4 regions of the Streptomyces sp. NPDC005775 genome follow, and region 3 is predicted to be linked to each of the others. Evidence: riboswitches for the same ligand, from Rfam matches in the RefSeq annotation. Region 3 holds a riboswitch; each other region holds the start of a gene.

What was found. Region 3 has a riboswitch for thiamine pyrophosphate ahead of ACFYPA_RS28395 (purine-cytosine permease family protein). Riboswitches for the same ligand answer to the same signal wherever they lie in the genome.
Region 1: it holds a riboswitch for thiamine pyrophosphate, as region 3 does, so the genes downstream of both, ACFYPA_RS07850 (thiamine ABC transporter substrate binding subunit) here and ACFYPA_RS28395 (purine-cytosine permease family protein) in region 3, are expected to answer to the same signal.
Region 2: it holds a riboswitch for thiamine pyrophosphate, as region 3 does, so the genes downstream of both, thiC (phosphomethylpyrimidine synthase ThiC) here and ACFYPA_RS28395 (purine-cytosine permease family protein) in region 3, are expected to answer to the same signal.
Region 4: it holds a riboswitch for thiamine pyrophosphate, as region 3 does, so the genes downstream of both, thiO (glycine oxidase ThiO) here and ACFYPA_RS28395 (purine-cytosine permease family protein) in region 3, are expected to answer to the same signal.

Annotation. Positions count from the first base shown of each region.
Region 1 covers NZ_JBIAIU010000003.1:100,723-104,112, forward strand. The annotation lists gene ACFYPA_RS07845 (iron ABC transporter permease) at 1-1,095, opposite strand, end outside; gene ACFYPA_RS07850 (thiamine ABC transporter substrate binding subunit) at 1,182-2,285, opposite strand; TPP riboswitch at 2,367-2,483, opposite strand; gene rlmN (23S rRNA (adenine(2503)-C(2))-methyltransferase RlmN) at 2,538-3,390, opposite strand, start outside.
Region 2 covers NZ_JBIAIU010000008.1:314,215-317,604, forward strand. The annotation lists gene thiC (phosphomethylpyrimidine synthase ThiC) at 1-1,433, opposite strand, end outside; TPP riboswitch at 1,426-1,559, opposite strand; gene ACFYPA_RS20750 (YibE/F family protein) at 1,631-2,971, shown strand; gene ACFYPA_RS20755 (SsgA family sporulation/cell division regulator) at 3,052-3,390, opposite strand, start outside.
Region 3 covers NZ_JBIAIU010000014.1:12,847-16,236, reverse strand. The annotation lists gene ACFYPA_RS28405 (phosphatase PAP2 family protein) at 1-580, shown strand, start outside; gene ACFYPA_RS28400 (hypothetical protein) at 735-1,373, shown strand; TPP riboswitch at 1,579-1,675, shown strand; gene ACFYPA_RS28395 (purine-cytosine permease family protein) at 1,658-3,247, shown strand; gene ACFYPA_RS28390 (hydrophobic protein) at 3,195-3,365, opposite strand.
Region 4 covers NZ_JBIAIU010000011.1:78,166-81,555, forward strand. The annotation lists gene ACFYPA_RS24705 (thiazole synthase) at 1-324, opposite strand, end outside; gene thiS (sulfur carrier protein ThiS) at 327-527, opposite strand; gene thiO (glycine oxidase ThiO) at 623-1,804, opposite strand; TPP riboswitch at 1,802-1,914, opposite strand; gene ACFYPA_RS24720 (NAD(P)/FAD-dependent oxidoreductase) at 2,128-3,309, shown strand; gene ACFYPA_RS24725 (Rv2175c family DNA-binding protein) at 3,379-3,390, shown strand, end outside.

The DNA.
Region 1 (3,390 bases), on a different contig from region 3:
GAGCCGGCCCGCCTTCCTGGTCAGGGCGGCTGCCGCGAGTCCCCCGACGACCAGGGCGATGAGGGTCGCGACCAGGGCGTAGCGCAGCGAGTTCCCGATCGCTTCGATCGGCGCGACCAGGAACGTACCGCTGTTGGCCTCCGCCGAACCGAGTGCGCGGTAGTACGCGAATCCGTGCCCGCCGGACACATCGAGCGACCGCTCCACCAGGACGGCGAGCGGCAGCAGGATCAGCACGAGCACGGTCAGCAGCACCCCGCCGAGCAGCGTCCACTGTCCCGCGCCGCGCGGCTTGCGGGCCGTCTGCGCCGGGTCGACGAGTTTCAGCGCGGTCTCCCTGCGCCGCACGGTCCACGCGTGCACCGCGAGTACGGCGCCGACCGCGACGAACTGGACCAGGGTGAGCACTGCGGCCGTGGGCAGGTCGAGCAGTTGCGCGGTCTGCCGGTAGATCTCCACCTCCAGCGTGGAGAAGCCCGGTCCGCCGAGGATCTGTACGACACCGAAGGAGGTGAAGGTGAAGAGGAAGACCATCAGCGCCGCGGCCGCCACGGCGGGCCCGAGGGCGGGGAGGGTGACACGCCGCCAGGCGGCGAACCGCCCGGCGCCCAGGACCCGCGCGGCCTCCTCCTGCCGCGGGTCGAGCTGCGCCCAGAGTCCGCCGACGGTGCGCACGACGACGGCGTAGTTGAAGAAGACATGGGCGAGCAGGATCGCCCACACCGTGGTGTCGAGCCGTACACCCCACAGCTCGTCGAGGAAGCCACCGCGGCCGAGCAGCGCGAGGAACGCGGTACCGACGACCACGGTCGGCAGGACGAACGGCACGGTGACGACGGCCCGCAGCAGTTGTTTGCCGGGGAAGTCGAACCGGGCGAAGACATAGGCACCCGGCAGCGCGATCAGCAGGGTCAACGCGGTCGAGGCAAGGGCCTGCCAGAGCGTGAACCAGAGGACATCCTGGATGTCCGGCCGGCTCAGCACCTCGCCGAACCGTCCGAACTGCCACACGCCGTCGGCCTTGAGCCCGCGCCCCACGATCGCGACGACGGGGTAGGCGAAGAACAACGCGAAGAACACCACGGGCACGGCCATCAGGCCGAGCCGCACCGCGCCCCCGCGCAGCGACCGGGCGCGCGCGGCCCTCCCGCGCGCGCCCGGTCCGCGTACGGGAGTCTTCGCTACTTCACTACGAGCGAGGACCATGACTGGACCCACTGCTCACGGTTCTTGGCGATCTCGTCCGGGGCGACGGTCGTCGGCTTGTCGACGGTGGCACCGAACTTCGTGAAGAGGTCCGGTACCTTCGCGCCCTTCGTCACGGGGCTGACGAACATGTTGAGCGGCATGTCCTCCTGGAACTTCTTGCCGATCAGGAAGTCCAGCAGGGCCTTGCCGCCCGCCTCGTTCTTCGCTCCGTCGAGCAGACCGGCGAACTCGATCTGGCGGAAGCACGTCCCGGTGGCGACACCGGTCGGCGCGGTCTTCGGCTGCGGGTCCGCGTACAGCACCTCGACGGGCGGACTGGAGGCGTAACTGACGACGAGCGGCCGGTCGGCCTTGGCCTTCTTGCCGCCGGCGGAGCCGGAGAACTCCTCGTTGTACGCCTGCTCCCAGCCGTCGACGACCTTGACCCCGTTGCTCTTCAGCTTCTTCCAGTAGTCCTGGTAGCCGTCCTCGCCGTACGTGGCGACGGTGCCGAGGAGGAAGCCGAGGCCCGGCGAGGAGGTCGCCGCGTTCTCGGTGACGAGCAGGTTCTTGTACGCGGGCTTCGCCAGGTCGTCGAAGGACCGCGGCGGAGCGAGCTTCCTGTCGGCGAAGTACTTCTTGTCGTAGTTGACGCAGATGTCACCGGTGTCGATGGGGGTGACCCGGTGCTTGGCGGCGTCCAGCTGGACATCGGGGGGGACCTGGTCGAGGCCCTTCGCCTCGTACGGCGTGAACAGGCCGTTGTCGAGGGCGCGCGAGAGCAGGGTGTTGTCGACGCCGAAGAACACGTCGCCGCGGGGCGAGCCCTTGGTCAGGATCTCCTGGTTGAGGGCGGCGCCCGCGTCGCCGCTCTTCAGCACCTTGACCGTGTAGCCGGTCTCCTTGGTGAACTCCTTCAGCACGCCCTTGGAGGCGTTGAAGGAGTCGTGGCTGACGAGGGTGACGGTCTTGGAGCCGGAACTGCCGGTGCTTCCGGAACCGGACGCCGAGTCGTCGGAACTTCCGCATCCGGCGAGCGCGCTCGCGCCGAGCGCGGCGGCGACGGCCGTCACCGCGATCTTCTTGGTGGTGCTCATGTGATTCCTCCTGGGGGTGACCAGGAAGAGACGCGGCCCTGCCCGCACCGGCGGAGACCGGAAGCGGGCAGGGCGCAACAGCTTGAGTAAGGTCCGAACTTCCTACCCGGAATGACCCGGGCGAGGTTCAGAGGGTCTGCGGCCAACCTGTCCTTGGTGCCGCACTCTCAGCGCTGTGGCGCTCCCCTGTCGGAATATGAAGTTGAATTCGAGCCCAGGCTACACGGCCGTTTCCGGCCGTGAGCGCGGCCGTCAGCGCTCGGACGCCGCCAGCTGTCCGCAGGCCCCGTCGATCTCCTGACCCCGGGTGTCGCGGACGGTCACCGGCACCCCGTGGGCGGCGATGGCCTCGACGAACGCCTTCTCGTCCTCGGGCCGCGAGGCCGTCCACTTCGAGCCGGGCGTCGGGTTCAGCGGGATCAGGTTGACGTGCACCCGCTTGCCCTTGAGCAGCCGGCCCAGCCGGTCGCCCCGCCAGGCCTGGTCGTTGATGTCGCGGATCAGCGCGTACTCGATGGAGATGCGGCGTCCGGACTTCTCCGCGTACTCCCACGCGGCGTCCAGTACCTCGCGCACCTTCCACCGGGTGTTCACCGGCACGAGGGTGTCGCGCAGCTCATCGTCCGGGGCGTGCAGCGAAACGGCGAGACGGCACTTGAAGCCCTCGTCGGCGAAGCGCAGCATCGCGGGGACGAGACCCACGGTGGAGACGGTGATCCCGCGCTGCGAGAGCCCGAGGCCGTCCGGCTCCGGGTCGGTCAGCCGGCGGATGGCGCCGACGACGCGGTTGTAGTTGGCGAGCGGCTCGCCCATACCCATGAAGACGATGTTGGAGAGCCGGGCCGGTCCGCCCGGAACGTCGCCGTCGCGCAGCGCCCGCATGCCGTCCACGATCTGGTGGACGATCTCGGCGGTGGAGAGGTTGCGGTCGAGACCGGCCTGTCCGGTGGCGCAGAACGGGCAGTTCATGCCGCAGCCGGCCTGCGAGGAGATGCACATCGTGACGCGCTCGGGGTACCGCATCAGGACGGACTCGACCAGCGTCCCGTCGTGCAGCTTCCACAGCGTCTTGCGGGTCGTGTCGTCGTCGCAGCTGATGTGGCGG
Region 2 (3,390 bases), on a different contig from region 3:
ATCTTGTAGGTGATGACCCCGGTCTTCACGTCGTCCCGGTTGGGCAGACCGAGGTGCTCCTTGGGCGTCACGTAGCAGAGCATCGCCGTACCCCACCAGGCGATCATCGCGGCGCCGATGCCCGAGGTGATGTGGTCGTACGCCGGCGCCACATCCGTCGTCAGCGGGCCGAGCGTGTAGAACGGCGCCTCCTCGCAGATCTCCTGCTGGAGGTCGATGTTCTCCTTGATCTTGTGCATCGGGACGTGGCCCGGCCCCTCGATCATGGTCTGGACCCCGAACCGCTTGGCGACCGTGTTCAGTTCGCCGAGCGTACGCAGCTCCGCGAACTGGGCCTCGTCGTTGGCGTCCGCGATCGACCCGGGCCGCAGCCCGTCGCCCAGGGAGTACGTCACGTCGTACGAGGCGAGGATCTCGCAGAGCTCCTCGAAGTGCTCGTAGAGGAAAGACTCCTTGTGGTGCGCGAGACACCACGCCGCCATGATCGAGCCGCCCCGGGAGACGATGCCGGTCTTGCGCCGGGCCGTCAGCGGCACGTACGGCAGGCGCACGCCGGCGTGCACCGTCATGTAGTCGACGCCCTGCTCGGCCTGCTCGATCACGGTGTCCTTGTAGACCTCCCAGGTCAGCTCCTCCGCCCTGCCGTCGACCTTCTCCAGGGCCTGGTAGAGCGGCACGGTGCCGATCGGGACGGGGGAGTTGCGAAGAACCCACTCACGGGTGGTGTGGATGTTGCGGCCGGTGGACAGATCCATGACGGTGTCGGCGCCCCACTTGGTCGCCCAGGTCATCTTGTCCACCTCCTCCTCGATGGAGGACGAGACCGCGGAGTTGCCGATGTTCGCGTTCACCTTCACCAGGAACCGCTTGCCGATGATCATCGGCTCGATCTCCGGGTGGTTGACGTTGACCGGCAGCACGGCCCGGCCGGCGGCGATCTCCTCGCGCACCACCTCGGGCCCGACGTTCTCCCGGATCGCGACGTACTCCATCTCCGGGGTGATTTCGCCCCGGCGGGCGTACGCGAGCTGGGTGACGGGACGGCCGTCCCGGCTGCGCCGCGGCTGCCGGGGGCGGCCGGGGAAGACCGCGTCCAGATTGCGCAGCCCACCGCGCGGTGAGGTGTGCTTGAGCCCGTCGTCCTCGGGCCGTCCGGGACGCCCCGTGTACTCCTCGGTGTCACCGCGGGCGATGATCCAGTGCTCCCGCAGGGGCGCCAGTCCCCGGCGGACATCGGTCTCGGTGGTGGGATCGGTGTACGGCCCCGACGTGTCGTACAGCGTCACGTCCTTGCCGTTGGTGAGGTGCACCTGACGAACCGGCACCCGGAGGTCCGGGCGTGAGCCCTGGACGTAACCCTTGTGCCAGCCGATGGACTTCCCGGCCTCGTCGTTCTGGTTCGAGGCAGGCGTGCGTGCATCCGATGTGGTCATGAGACCTACTCCCTACGCCGGCATTACCCGGTAACAGGTTCGGCGGTCGGCGCAGCCTGTCCCGTACGGACGTACGGAGATCAGCGCCCTCTCAGCCCGGTGCTCCGAGCTCCCGCGTGTGCAAAGGTGCCACCACGCTAGCGCCCTTGTTGGCGAGCTGAACAGAGGGCCCCTTGTCTTCTTGCGATGATCTGCCGGTGACGTCCCCTCATAGCGACCCCGAACCGCAGGGCCATCAGCACACGCACTCCCACAGCCACGGCCCCGCCGCTCCCGTCTCCGGTCATCTGCGCAAGGTGATCGCCGCCGTGCTGATCCCGTTCGCGGCGGCGGTAGTCGTCGGGCTCGTGGTCCTCTGGCCCGGTGGTGCGCCGGCGCACGAGCGCACCGGCGTCGGCTTCGACCGGCAGACCCAACAGGGCAAGGTGGTGAACATCGACAAGGTCGACTGCAAGGACGTGAACGCCTCGCAGCTGCCCGTCAGCGGCGAGAACGCCCCGCCCACCGGCGACCAGGCCGAGGGCGACGACGGGGCCGCCCTCTGCAAGAAGGCGACCGTCGAGATCACGAGCGGGAAGGACGACGGCCGGAAGTTCGTCGAGGTCGTCCAGCCCGACGCACCCCGGCAGCTGCGGGACGGTCAGGGGGTGGTGGTCGCGTACGCCCCGGACGCACCCCATGACCTCCAGTACTCCGTCACCGATGTGAACCGGAAGTTCCCGTTGATGCTGCTGGCGGGGATCTTCGCGCTGGTGGTGGTCGCCGTGGGCCGAATGCGCGGGGTGATGGCCCTGGTGGCGCTCGCCCTGTCGTTCGCCGTGCTGACCCTCTTCATCCTTCCGGCCATCCTGCAGGGCTCCAACCCGCTGGTCGTGGCGGTCGTCGGAGCGAGCGCGATCATGCTGATCGCGCTCTACATCTGCCACGGGCTGACGGCCCGCACCTCGGTCGCCGTCATCGGCACCCTGATCTCACTGCTGCTCATCGGACTGCTCGGCTCGCTCTTCATCGGCTGGGCGAGCCTGAGCGGGAACACCGATGACAACACCGGTCTCATCCACGGCCTGTATCCGCACATCGACATGAGCGGGCTGCTGCTGGCCGGCGTCATCATCGGTTCGCTGGGAGTGCTCGACGACGTGACGGTCACCCAGACCTCGGCGGTCTGGGAACTGCACCAGGCGGACCCGACGATGAGTGCGAAGAAGCTCTACCGGGCAGGGATCAGGATCGGACGCGACCACATCGCCTCGGTGGTCAACACCCTGGTGCTCGCCTACGCGGGCGCGGCGCTTCCGTTGCTGCTGCTGTTCTCGGTCGCCCAGAGCGGCGTGGGGACGGTGGCCAACAGCGAACTGGTGGCGGAGGAGATCGTGCGCACACTGATCGGCTCGATCGGGCTGGTCGCCTCGGTCCCGGTGACCACCGCGCTCGCGGCGCTGGTTGTCTCCGCGGACCGCGCCGGTTCCGGCGTGGACGCAGGACCTCCGCCTCCCGTACGGAGCGGCAGGGGACGCCGTCGTCGGGCGAGGTCCTGAGTGCCCGAACACGGAGAGCGATTCACCCGTTCGGCAGGTGTGCTGTTCGACCGGCAGGCAGGCCAAGGGCACGGGCTTCGTCAGCCGGCGTTCTGTTCCTCGGCCAGAATCCGCCCCAGTGCCTCTTCCAGATTGCCCTCGAAGTCACCCAGCGTGCACTCCTGCCCGAGCGGCACGAGTTTGTCCGTCCGGTCGAGAAATGCCACGAGAGGTGCCGTACCGGCCCTGAAGAGGGCTCGGTCGGCCCCCACCTGGAGCCTGATGTGGACATCGGACAGCCCTTCGGGCTCGGTCGGCCCGATGTGTACATCGCCGTCACCACTGGGGCTGTTGAGGCCGTCGAGCAGCAGCTCGCGGCCGAAAGCCCAGGTGACGGGGGCGTCGCCGGGCAGATGGAAGGTCATCCGGATCGCGTACGG
Region 3 (3,390 bases):
GCACGAGACCGCCCTCGCACACCCTGCGTGGACGAGCACACTCCGCTTCCTGTCGGACTGGGTCTGGGATCCGGCGACGCTCCGTGTCGTGGTCGCCCTGCTGACGGCCTGGCTGCTCTGGCGCCGCGCCTGGCGGCTGGCCGCCTGGTCCGGCGTCACGGCTGTGGCGGGCGCGCTGACCGGGCTGCTGGTCAAGACCGTGGTCGAGCGGGCCAGGCCCTCCTTGGCGGACCCGGTGGCGCAGGCACCGGGCTTCTCCTTCCCCTCCGGCCACGCGATGACCGCCACCACCTCGTTCGCCGTGCTGGTCCTCGTGCTGCTCCCGCTGGTGCCCCGTGGCTGGCCGAGACACCTCTGCTGGAGCGTGTCGGTGTTCTCGGCGCTGGGCGTGGGCTTCACCCGGGTCGCCCTGGGCGTCCACTGGTTCAGCGATGTGGTCGGCGGCTGGCTCCTCGGCCTGGCCGTGGTCGCGTCGACCACCTGGGCCTTCGAGGCGTGGCGCGCCGATTCCGGCCGTAGCCGCAGCACGGTGGCCGAGGGCCTTGAACCCGAACTGAACGAGGACGCTCCTGAGCGGTGACCCATGGGCGGGCCGCCCGGAGTCTTCGGACCCGCCATCCCTCCGGCTTCCGCCGACGCCGGCCGTGCGACCGCACGCGCGGTCCGTTGCCTCGTTCGTGGCCGGGCGGGCGGCGGTGCCGGCCGGCTCGGCCCGGGCAGGCCAGACTGTCGCCATGGCAAAGCAGCGGTTGCACTTCGACGGATGGATCGGAGCCGTCGGCACGGCCTCGGGGACACGGCTCGTATGCGGGCACTGGCCACGGTCGCCCTTCGGGGCGTTCAGCGACGTCATGATCGAGCACCCGGACGGAGAGCGCCGTCTGCTCGCCCCCTCCCGCCACATCGCCGAATTCGTCGCGGGCACCTACACGTTCGAGCACGTCGAGGTGGTGCCGGTCGAGGTCAGGCGTGACGGGAACCGTTGGTCCGTCAGGGCGGGGCCGCTCGTGCTGGACCTCGTGACAGGTTCCCGGACACTCCTGGGCCGACTGCTGTGCGCGGTGCCCGCGCCCCTGGCCCGCAGCCGCTCCTGGGCCGCCGTCTGCGACGTACCGGCCCGCCTGCTGCCGGGTGTCCGTACGCTGGGGAGCGCGGGTCCGGACCGCCGCGAGTGGTACGGGGCCCGGGACCTGCACCGTGTTCGAGCGGCGACCGCCATCCTCGGCGGGCGGGATCTCGGCGTACTCGCTCCCGTGGACCCGCCGGTCACCTTCGGGTTCGGTTCGGCGCCCCGCGACCCTTCGGTCGTCCGGGTCACCTCCACCGTGGAGATCACCGTGCCCCCCGGCCACCGGCCCACCTCCCCGGGCTGACGGTCACGGCCCGCGGCACTCGCGTCGTCGCGCCGCGGGAGTCGGTCGCGTGGCCGGCTTCGGCGGCCGCGCCGCCTCCCCACGGCAGCCTCTCGCAGCACCCACATAGCTCAACCAGGCTCATCAGCACGCCAGGAGCCGGCCGTCAGCGAAGGGGCGGAGCCCTGTCGTCCGGGCCCGCACGCGTGGGTTAGCCTTGCCGACGCAATCCGACACGGGGTGCCCCGACCAGCGGGGCTGAGATCACACCCGTCGAACCTGAACCAGTTAGCACTGGCGGAGGGATGTCATTCATGTCGTTTCCACCTGCGCCGAGCGGCCCGGCGGTCACCCGCCCCCCGTCCGTTTTCGAGGGACGGGCTCCCTCCGGCGTCGGCCACCTGCGCATCGAGACCCGCGGGATCGCCCCCGTGCCGGACTCGCACCGCTACGGCGGTCCAGGGCGGCTGTTCACCGTCTGGTTCGCTCCGAACCTCACCATGACGGGCGTCTTCACCGGCACGATCGGCATCGTTCTCGGGCTCGACTTCACCACGGCGCTGGTGGCTGTGGTGCTCGGCACCCTCGTGGGCGCCGTTCCCACCGCGTACCTCGGGACCTGGGGCGGTCTCACGGGGGCAGGGCAACTGCCGCTGGCCCGCCTCGCTTTCGGCCGGGCCGTTGCCGTGCCGGGCGTGCTGCAGTGGCTGTCGTCGATCGCGTGGGACGCGCTCATCGGCCTCTTCGGCGGGGACGCGCTGGCTCGCCTGTTCGGGTGGCCGTTCTGGCTGGGCGTACTCGCGATGATGCTGGGGCAAGGCGTACTCGGTGTGCTCGGCTACGAGGCGATACACCGACTGCAGAAGATCATGACCTTCGTGCTGGCCGCGGCCTTCGCCGCGCTGGCCGTCAGACTCCTCCACGGCGTCCACCCGACCACGACCGGGACGGTGCACGGCGCCGACCGCGCCGGCGCTTTCGTGCTCACCAGCACCATCGCGCTCAGCCTCGCCCTGTCCTGGGCCCCCTACGCCAGCGATTTCAGTCGGTATCTGCCACGGTCCGCTTCCCGCCCCCGCATGTTCTGGTACGCGCTTCTCGGCATCTCGGTCTCCTTCGTGGCCGTGCAGGCGCTCGGGCTGTGGGGGGCATCGGCCTTCACCGACCAGACCGCGAAGGGGGTCGACGAACTGCTGGGGGGCGGCGCGCTCGGCGCGTTCGGGCTGCTGGCCGTCGCGCTGGCCGCACTGTGCAGCAATGCGATGAACGACTACAGCGGCTCGTTGGCCCTGCAGACGGCCGGGGTGCCGATCCCCCGGCCGGCGGCGGCGGCCCTGTCTGCCGTACTCGGCTTCCCACTGGTGCTGTGGATGCACGCCGCGGACACGACGGCGCGCTTCCAGAACGTGCTGCTGTTCGTCGGCTACTGGATCCCCGGTTTCGTGGCGGTGGTGGCCGTCGACTGGTTCGCACGCGCCAGGGAAAGGGGGAAAGCACCGTTCGAGCTGACTTCCGAGAGCGACCGTCCACAGCCGTCGTGGCCCGCTCTCGTGGCGTTCGTCGTCGCTTTCGGCGCGGCGGTGCCGTTCATGGACACGAGCCTGTACGTGGGACCGGTGGCTGCGGCACTGCACGGCGCGGACCTCGCCTACTACGTCGCGTTCGTCGTAGCCCTCGCCGTGTACGCACCCCTGCGGCTGCGCCGCCGCGCAGACGTGGGGGGGGGGGGGGGGGGCGGGGGGGGGGGGCCCCCCCCCCCCCCGCCCGGCGGGGGGGGCCCCCCCGGGGGGGGGGGCCCCCCCCGGGGGGCGCCCCCACCCCGCACTGCTGACTTGTCGACGACTACCAGCGGTACCAGCGACCACGGCGGCCGCCCGCTCCGGCGGAACGCATGACGAAGCCGAGCAGCCAGACAGCCAGCACGATCACAGCCACGATCCACAAGGCCTTCAGTGCGAATCCGGCACCGAAGAGAACGAGCGCGAGCAGGAGAACGAGAAGCAGGGGAACCATAGGAATCAACCTCCAGGACATCGAG
Region 4 (3,390 bases), on a different contig from region 3:
CAGGGTGCGCTCGTCCGCCACCACCTCCAGCTTGACCCAGTCGGTGCCGAGCGCCTCGCGGGCCAGCCGGGCGGTGAGCACGGCCTCGCCCGCCGTGAAGCAGCCGGCCGTGTTCGGCAGCACACGGATGGAGAGCCGCTCCAGCACGGAGAGCACGGAGCCGTGCACGGTCGGGTCGAGGCGGCGCATCGCCACGGTGGTCAGCTCGGTGCCGGACGCGGTCAGGGACCGCTCCAGCACGTCCAGGCTGGGTGCGCCGCCGGTCCCCATGATCAGCCGGGAACCGAGGACGGTGCCGCCGAGCGAGAAGACGTCGTCGGACATGGTCAGCCTCCCTGGACCGCGGTGAGGACCTCGACCCGGTCGCCGTCGGTGAGGGTGGCCGCGGGCCACTGGCCACGCGGGACGACGCTCTCGTTCAGGGCGGCCGCGACGCCGGAGGGCGCATGCGTCATGGAGGCGACCAGGGTCTGCAGAGAGGTCCCGGGCACCACGGCGACGGCCTCGCCGTTCACGGAGACGTTCACGGAGACGTTCGCGGAGACGTTCGCGGAGACGTTCACAGGGTCGTTGTTCGCGGACGGGGACGCGGACGCGGCCGCGGGGGCGGGTACGGGCTCGGTCATGCGGGCTGCTCCTGTCGTACGGGGGCGGCGGTGGGGGAGAAACGGCCGGGGGAGAAGGGGCGGGCCACCTCGGGCAGCTCGCCGTCGGCCAGCAGCTGTGCCATGGCGTCCCCGGTGACGGGGGTGAGGAGTACCCCGTTGCGGTGGTGCCCGGTGGCGAGGTGGAGGCCGGGCAGGGCGGTGCGGCCGAGCAGCGGGGCGTTGTCGGGGGAGGCGGGGCGCAGGCCGGCGACGGTTTCGGTGAGCGGCAGCTCGGTGATGCCCGGCACCAGCTCGTGCGCGTCGCGCAGCAGCTCGTACACGCCGCCCGCCGTGACGGTGGTGTCCCAGCCCATCTCCTCGCTGGTGGCGCCGATGACCAGCTCGCCGTTCTCGCGCGGTACGAGATAGACGTGGCTGCCCCGGACCACGGCCCGGACGGTGCGGGAGAGGAAGGGGGCGTACGCGGGAGGCACGGTCAGCCGCAGCACCTGGCCCTTCACCGGGCGGACCGGAGGTACGACGTGCTCCGGCACCCCCGCGAGCCGGCCGCTGAGGCTGCCCGCCGCGAGCACGACCTGATCGGCCGCCGCCCGCGTCCCGTCGGCCAGCACGGCTCCGGTGGCGCGGCCGTTCGTGACCGCGAGCCGTTCGGCCCGTTGGCGGTGGAAGGCGACCCCGGCCCGCTCGCACGCCGTCAGGAGGGCGGAGGCCAGCCGCCTCGGGTCGACCTGATGGTCGCCGTCGACCCGCAGACCCCCGCGTACGCCCGGGGCGAGCATCGGCTCCAGGCGGCGGCACTCACGGCCGGTCAGCCACTCCGACTCCAGCCCCGAGCGGCGCTGCAGGGCGTGGAGTTCCCGCAGATGGGCCCGGTCGTCGGCGTCGAGAGCGACGGCCAGGGTGCCGCAGGCGCGGAAGCCGATGTCCTGCCCGCTCGCCGCCTCCAGCTCGGCCGCGAACGCCGGATAGCGGGCGGCGGACGCGACGTTGAGGCCGAGCAGCATCTCCTCGCCGTAGTGCAGTTCGGTGACGGCGGCCAGCATTCCGGCCGCGACCTGGGCGGCGCCGCCGCCCGGTGCGGGATCGACGACCGCGGTGGCCAGGCCGCGCCGGGCGGCCCGCCAGGCGGTGACCAGGCCGATGATGCCGCCCCCGATGACGAGGACGTCGGACCCGTTCGCAGGGTGCGTACGCATGGGCGTCCAGCCCCTCCCTTCGCCGGCATGACCCGGATCAGGTTCGTACGGTCGGAGGCCGTCCAGCCTCCCTCTCAGCCCGGTGCGTCCGGGCTCCCGCGAGTGATGTGCACGGCCACCCTAAACCGTTGCCCCGCGACCCCGGCAAGGGAGCCGACGGTGCGGTGGACACGGGCAGGGGTGCGGCGATCCGGTCACCGTGAGCGGGGCACCGGCTACCTGACGGTGTGTCAGGTGCTTAAGGTGGACGGGTGGACGAGCAGAGCGGACAGCAGCAGACAGAAGCACGGCAGGGCACTCGCGTCGTGATCGCCGGAGCGGGCATGGCGGGCGTGCAGACCGCCGTGGCCCTGCGCGAACGGGGCTGCACCGGCCCCGTCACGCTGATCGGCGCCGAACCGCATCAGCCGTACGACCGGCCGCCGCTGTCGAAGGCGGTCCTCCTCGGGAAGGCCGAGGACTCGGCCTTCGACATCGACTTCGAGGCGCTGGAGATCGCCCTGCGGCTCGGCCTCGACGTGACCGCGCTGCGCGCGGCGGACCACGAACTGGACACCCCGGAGGGGCCCGTCCCCTACGACGTCCTGGTCGTCGCCACCGGGGCCGAGCCCCTGGTGCTGCCCGGCTCCGAGGGCGTCCCGGGAGTCCACCTCCTGCGCACACTGGACGACGCCGCCCGGCTGAGGCCGGTCCTCGAACGCCGGCACGACGTCGTGGTCGTCGGCGCGGGCTGGATCGGCGCCGAGTTCGCCACCGCCGCCCGGGCGGCCGGCTGCGCGGTCACCGTCGTCGAGGCCGCCGACCACCCGCTCGCCGGCGCGCTGCCCGCCGAGGTCGCCGCCCCCATGGCCGGCTGGTACGCCGAGAGCGGCGCCGTACTCCTCACCGGCGCGCGCGTCGACAGCATCGCGCCCGGCCGCGTGGTCCTGGCCGACGGCCGCACGGTCCCGGCGGACGCGGTCGTCGTCGGCATCGGCGCCCGGCCCGCGACCGGATGGCTCGCCGGTTCGGGCATCGAGCTCGGGCCGGACGGATCGGTGACCGCCGACGCGTCACTGCACACCTCGCTCCCCGATGTGTACGCGGTCGGGGACTGCGCCTCCTTCCCCTCGGCCCGGTACGGCGAGCGGCTGCTCGTCCACCACTGGGACAACGCCCTCCAGGGCCCCCGGACGGTCGCCGCAGCCGTCGCCGCCTCTGATTCCGTGGGCGACGGGCCGCCCCCGGTCTACGACCCCGTGCCGTACTTCTGGTCCGAGCAGTTCGGCCGCTTCGTCCAGTACGCGGGCCACCACACGCGGGCCGACACGCTGGTGTGGCGCGGCGATCCGGCCGAGCCGTCGTGGACGGTGTGCTGGCTGCGGGCCGGCGCGCTCGTCGCCGTACTGGCGGTCGGCCGTCCGCGCGATCTGGCGCAGGGGCGCAAACTCGTCGAATCGGGGGCGGAACTCGCGCCGGAGCGGGTCGCCGACCCCGCCGTTCCCCTGAAATCGGCCACGCTCTGACGGGCCGACCGGCCCCCGTACGGGCGGCCCGGGTACCGACTGTCGGTCCGGGATGGCACGCTTGTCCCCGTGACCGAGATT